One region of the Butyrivibrio sp. AE3004 genome, then DNA from elsewhere that is predicted to be linked to it. Evidence: predicted binding sites of a transcription regulator. Region 1 holds the regulator's gene; the other holds the start of a gene.
What was found. Region 1 encodes HrcA, which represses chaperone genes, less so after heat shock. Its sites were predicted from a motif close to TGTTAGCACTCNNNNNNNNNGAGTGCTAACA; they were not measured.

Region 1 (3,419 bases):
CTCATTGATGATACGCTTTACTTCAAGGCCTGCAATCTTACCGGCATCCTTTGTAGCCTGGCGCTGTGCATCATTGAAATATGCGGGAACTGTGATTACTGCCTCTGATACTGTTTCGCCGAGATACTGTTCTGCGTCTGCCTTCAGCTTCTGAAGGATCATAGCTGAAATCTGCTGAGGTGAATACTTCTTGCCATCAATTGTACGGCCGTTATCAGTACCCATATCTCTCTTGATTGATGAAATTGTGTTCTCAGCATTTGTTACAGCCTGACGCTTTGCAGGCTCACCTACAAGACGCTCTCCGTTCTTTGTAAAAGCCACGATTGAAGGTGTTGTTCTTGCACCCTCAGCGTTAGCGATAACTGTGGGCTTACCACCTTCCATAACAGCTACGCAGCTGTTTGTTGTTCCTAAGTCGATACCTATAATCTTACTCATTTTATAATCCTCCGTTTAAATAACTAATAAAATCTAATGAAGTTCTGCTCTCACACTTCGTGTTCGACAGAACTAAGTAGTACACTAAGCTCGAAAATACCTCGCTAAGTGATTACTTAGCAACGGCTACCATGCTGTGTCTAAGCACTGTGTCGTGGAACATATAACCCTTCTGAAGCTCCTGAGCTACGAATCCTTCCTCATACTCTTCGCTGTCAACCTGCATTACTGCATTATGAAAATTCGGATCAAATTCCTTTCCGACAGCCTCTATGGGAGTTACACCAAGATCCTCCATTTGCTTCATAAGCTGCTTGTAAATCATGTTCATTCCGTCCGCAAAAGCAGAACCCTTATCTTCTTCAGGAACAGCAGCCAGTCCCCTCTCGAAGTTATCAACAACGGGCAGTATCTTCTCTAATACATTTGCTGCTCCGTTATCAAACATCTGCGCTTTCTCTTTATCTGTTCTCTTACGGAAATTCTCAAACTCCGCAAGCTGGCGCATATACTTATCCTGCATTTCTTCAAATTTTTCCTTGAAAGGATTCTTTTTCTCTTTTTTACCGAAAAGACCTTTCTTTTCGCCTTCTGCATTTTCAGCTGCACCTTCAGCTGCCTCTTTTGTATTCTCTGCAGAAGCCTCTTCCTCGGCTGCCTCTGCTACCTTATTGGCCGCTTCAGCAACTTCTTTTGCTTTTTCTGCAACTTCCTGTTGAAGCTCCTTTGCTGTCTTCTTTCCGGACTCTGTACCAACGTCCTTCTTTACTTCCTTACTCACTTAAAGCACTCCTTATGGTTCTATTGTTTTTTATATAAATCATCCAGAGCTCTCATCATATTTTTTAGTGCTCCGACAACCTTGTCATAATCCATACGCTTAGGTCCGATGATTCCAACTGTTCCTCTCATTCCCTCGCCCAGATCATATGTAGCGGTAACCACACTGCAATCTCTCATGGACTGGACAGGCGATTCATTACCTATATAAACCTGAATTCCGGTTTCTTCCGTACTTGACTGAAGTGTATTCTCTACAAGACTTGTAAGATCACTCTTGTCTTCAAAAGTTGTAATAAGATCACTGGCTCTTTCTCTGTCAGCAAGCTCGGGATATCTGAAAATATTATTTGCTCCGCTTGTATAAATCTGAAGATCTTCATCTTCTGTTATAGCCTCCGCAGCAGCATCTATTATCTTTCCCAAAATGTCGCTGTGAATTCCGGCTTCCTGTTTCATAGCCGCTACAAGGCCAAGATTTATATCTTCTACCGAAAGTCCTCCAAGTCTGGTGTTCAGAAGAATATTCAGCTTCAACATATCGGATTCCGAAAGCTCCTGGTCAGTTTCAACCATTCTGTTCTTTATTACATTTCCTTCTACAACAATAGTTGTTAAAAGATGCTCTTCATCAACTTTTGAAATCTGTACAAATTTAAGCTTGTTTCGCCTTATCATCGGAGCAGAAATCATTGATGCATAATTGGTATCAACCGCAAGCGTCTTTGCCACCTGTTTAAGGAGCTTCTCAAGCTTTTCTTCCTTATCGAGAAGCATCTCCTTCATGTTTTCAACTTCCTGTTCCTTCTCAGAGAGCATCTCATCTACATATACACGATATCCCTGATCCGACGGAATTCTTCCCGCTGAGGTATGCGGCTGTAAAATCAACCCCATCTCCTCCAGATCAGCCATCTCATTCCTTATTGTGGCGGAACTGAGATTCAAATCCGTATATTTTGAAATCGTCCTGCTTCCGACAGGTTCACCGGTCTCGAGGTAATTGCGTACAATTGCATGCAGTATTTTCTTTTTTCTGTCATCCAGTTGCATCTCTTCACCTCTTTCCGTTATGTTAGCACTCATTTGAGTTGAGTGCTAATATCTTCTGACAATAAATTACCACTATAAATAGTAGATGTCAATAAAAAAGAATTACTTAGTATTTTTCTATAAGATAAAAAATCCCTGAGGGAAATTGATCCATCAGGGATTAGTGAATTTATAAAATTATTTCGCACAATTACATGCCAAAGTCTGCGTGAACCTCTCCGTTAACCACGAAGTATACTCTCTCCTCTTCAGGCTTAACATAAAGCTCAAGAGTCTTGATTTCGGAAACATCTCTTCCCATATCATACTGCCATACATTCTTGGCATTCTCAACAAAAGTATCATATGTAACACTCTTATCGGCATACTGAAGAACAATATTGGTCTTGGTTGCAGCAGCCTTTGTAGCTGTAGTCTTTTTTGCTGCAGGCTTTTCTTCCTTAGGCTCAGCCTTCTTTGCAGCAGGCTTTGCTGCTGTTACTTTCTTTACAGCAGGCTTCTTTGCTGCTTCCTTCTTCTCAGCTGCCTTAGGCTCTTCCTTAACAGCTGTTTCTTCTTTCTTTGTTGCAGTCTTTTTAACAGCAGTCTTCTTTGCTGTAGTCTTCTTTTCAGCTGCTTTCTTAACTTCAGCCTTAGGTGTCTCTGCTTTTACTTCTTCTTTCTTTTCTGCAGCAATTACCGGTTTCTTAATAGTTGCTATCGGCTTTAAAGCTGCTTCTCTCAACTTGTCGTCAGCCATATCTCCCTCTCTTTCCATAAGGAACGCTTGCTTTGCGTTTTTGCATTTTTATCATTACGTTTTTGAGTTTAGTACAGTTTCTAAAAAAAGTCAACATTTATGCGCTTTTAGACCTGTTTCAATCCTGTCAATCGCCATTTTAAGCACTTCCATGGACGATGCAAATGAAATTCTCACGAAACCGGGCGCAAAATAGGCACTTCCCGGCATCACTGCAACGTGATGTTTTTCCAAAAGATATGTGCAAAGTTCAGTATCATCATTTATCGTCCCGATACCCTCATATTCTTTTCCCAAAAAATATCGAATATCAAAAAAGGCATAGAATGCACCCTGGATTTCATGACAGATGACACCTTGGATTGCCCCCAGTCTTTTCTGCACATAGTCCTTTCTTTTCTGAAAT
Region 2 (3,419 bases), 1.7 Mb from region 1:
GCTCTATGAGAAAAGCTGCTGACAGATTATATGTATCTCAACCGGGACTTTCCAGTGCGATCAGGGATCTTGAAAAGGAGCTTGGTATTCAGATTTTTGAAAGAGTCCACAATGGAGTTGTTACGACATCCGCAGGTGCCTCATTTATAGCTTATGCAAGAAACGCGGTGGAACAGTTCGAGAAAGTTGAAGACAAGTATCTCAACACAAAAAATGACAAGCCGACTTTTTCGGTTTCGATGCAGCATTACACTATTGCCGTAAATGCATTTATCGATACCGTCAAAGAATACGACCTTGATGAATATCAGTTTTCAATAAAGGAAACTCAGACAGGCGAAGTCATTGAAGATGTAAAAAACATGAAGAGTGAGATAGGAGTGATCGCTCTCAGTGATTTTAATAAGAATACATTCAAAAAAATATTTGCAGATGCATCACTTGAATTTCACACTTTGTTTACGAGGAATACCTATGTTTACTTAAGAAAGGACCATCCTCTTGCAGATAAAGAGGAATTGTCTCTTGAGGAACTTCAGGATTATCCCTGTATGGTATTTGATCAGGGGGATAACACTTCTTTCTACTATAGGGAAGAAGCACTTGCTACTTACGATTACAAAAAAATAATAAGTACCAATGAGAGAGCTACATCAATAGAACTCATGCTGGGACTTAACGGCTACGCTGTAGGAGCTGCAATGCTTGGTGACAGCCTTAATTCTTCCGATCTTACTCATATAAAATTAAAAGAGGAAGAAAATCTTACTTTCGGGTACATTATCAGAAAAGGGGCACAGCTTAGTGAGATGGGACAGAGATTCGTTGAGAAGCTTGAAAGCCATGCACAGACAGACTAAAAAAATTATGATTTCGTGCTAAGTACTTTGTTCAAATAAAAAAAGTCGGAACCGAAATTAGCAAGGTTCCGACTTTTTTTATTGTGCGCCTTATGGCACACGTTTTAGCTATTTGATTATTTTACCTTCATAGGAATGAGCTGTAGATTTCCTGTCCCGAAGAAGAGAGAATTTCTGATCATTCCGATTCTGTACAAATTAAGTATATAAAACATCATACATATAATTGTGGATATGCCAAACACCCTGATAAGTTCTTCAACAGTTGGCGGATATCCGTGTCTTCTTGCATAATTCCCAACATATTCAGCAATTTTTGATTCGAGTATCTTCATACGCCTACCTTCCTTTTAAAATTTGAAATACCATAAAAGAGATAATAACGTAATTTTGTTATCATTTTGTGTTTTCTTTCTTAATATTTCGTCAGAAATAGAATATTAGCACTTATTTATTCTTTATAATCTCTTTCACAAATTTATCCTACGAACTTTGCAGCAGAAAAGCCTAAAGAAAATAACCTGAGAACAGTTTTTTCATAGAAAACATGCCACAAATTCAGCCGAAAAAAATGAAGAAATTCTTAAAATCCGCATGTTTACTTGCATGCGGATTACTTATAAAAAATATTAGCACTCACTTGACAAGAGTGCTAACAAGTGTTATAACAGTTATAGAACAAGGGAACAGAAACAGGAAGCAATAATTTATAAGGCTTCTGTCCCTAATGCTCAAAGTTTATAAATATCATTTATATATAAGGAGGTAACTATTATGTTGATGCCTAGTATTTTTGATGAGAAATTGTTTGATAACTGGTTTGATTTCCCGATGTTTGGAGATTTTGATAACACCGAGAGGAAGCTTTACGGAAGACATGCCGACAGATTGATGAAGACTGATGTTCACGAGAACGATGATCACTATGAAGTTGATATTGATCTTCCGGGATTTAAGAAGGAAGAGATTAAGCTTGAACTTGATAATGGATATCTCACAGTAAGTGCTGCTAAGGGACTTGATAAGGATGAGACGGATCATAAGGGCAAACTTATCAGACAGGAGCGTTATAGCGGATCAATGCAGAGAAGCTTTTATATTGGTGAGAACCTTACAGAAGAGGATATTAAGGCAAGCTTCAGACATGGAGTACTTAGTCTTTGCGTTCCTAAGAAAGAACAGCCTAAAGTTCCTGAAAAGAAGATGATAATGATTGAAGGATAAATACTTTTAAGTTTAATTGATGTCCGGCCACTGAACTATTTTTGGTGGCCGGACTTTCATCTTGGCGGAGCACCTTCTTCATGCTCATAATTATGTTTTTTTCTATGTATTCTGGATTCTTTTTCATAGGCAGTCCAGCCCCAAGGTATCCGATTGGAAATGTGCAGTTCTCGGACACGGATGATGATTTTCAAGATGAAGAAATGAAGTGAGCTCGACTGCTACGAACAACGCTGAGTGGAGAGCTCCCTTCATTTTTGAGTCTTAGAAATCACACCGAAGATGAAAACATGCATTTCCGAATGGATGTCTTGGGGCTGGGCGTAAGGAAAGACACTACACTATTTATAAAAAATTTACGCAATATTTAATATAAATAAATATACATTCTCTTTAATTTATAATGAACCGATACTTATAGTGGTAGAATTATTTATATCATAATGAGGTCGGTGTTTCTTTTATGGCAAAACAGTCTACGCTTGAAAAAATACGAGTTGTATTAATTATGATAAGCGTCCTTTGCCTTATTATAGCTGTTATATTTTTAAGGCAGTTTGTGACGACGGATGAAGAAACCTCGATGGATGAACCTGCTTACAAGGGCGAGGTACAGCATCGAGTTCTTTTGTTGTCTTCTTATAATTCCCAATATTATACTTTTGATCCTCAGATAGAAGGACTTAGAGAAAGCTTTGATCCTAACGGCATTGAATTTGACGTTATGTTTATGGATGCAAAGAAACACGGTTCTGCTAAGGACACAGAGACTTTTCATGATTATTTTATTAATCGGGTTGATATAAAAAATGATTATGACGGTGTAATGCTCGGAGATGATGAAGCAGTAAAATTTGCCATGAAATACAAGGAGGAATTATTTGACGATATACCTCTGGTTTTCTTTGGTGTTAATAATATGACATTGGCACAGATGGCTGTTGAACGGTATGGAATGTATGGCTTTTTTGAAAATGATTATCTTATAGATACAATTGACCTTTCTATACAGCTAATGCCGGACAGAAAAAAATATTACGGAATACATGACAGTTCGCCTGCAGGACTCGCAGATATGGTGCTTTACAACAGAATGAAAAAGAAGTATCAGGGTTACGAGTTCAATGAAATAAATGTAGCTACAGTTCCTTTTGAGGATCTGCCAGAAATATTACAGTCTATCCCCAAGGATTCAGTTCTGATTTACATGACTTGCTTTACTGATTCCTCCAAAATTGTTCATTCAACAAATGAAATGACAAATATCATAACAAATAATACAAAGGTTCCGATTATGAGAAACTTTTCGAGCGGGTATTCTGACGGGGTACTTGG

Region 2: a site for HrcA is predicted at 1,488-1,518, ahead of BV60_RS0108950 (Hsp20/alpha crystallin family protein). Genes of this name have one in related genera too.

The regions. Positions count from the first base shown of each region.
Region 1 covers NZ_JNLQ01000002.1:3,006,879-3,010,297, forward strand. The annotation lists gene dnaK (molecular chaperone DnaK) at 1-441, opposite strand, end outside; gene grpE (nucleotide exchange factor GrpE) at 554-1,222, opposite strand; gene hrcA (heat-inducible transcriptional repressor HrcA) at 1,243-2,307, opposite strand; gene BV60_RS23240 (DUF6465 family protein) at 2,465-3,013, opposite strand; gene BV60_RS0115925 (pyridoxal phosphate-dependent aminotransferase) at 3,104-3,419, opposite strand, start outside.
Region 2 covers NZ_JNLQ01000002.1:1,333,838-1,337,256, forward strand. The annotation lists gene BV60_RS0108940 (LysR family transcriptional regulator) at 1-860, shown strand, start outside; gene BV60_RS0108945 (hypothetical protein) at 977-1,195, opposite strand; gene BV60_RS0108950 (Hsp20/alpha crystallin family protein) at 1,635-2,084, shown strand; gene BV60_RS21880 (GGDEF domain-containing phosphodiesterase) at 2,548-3,419, shown strand, end outside.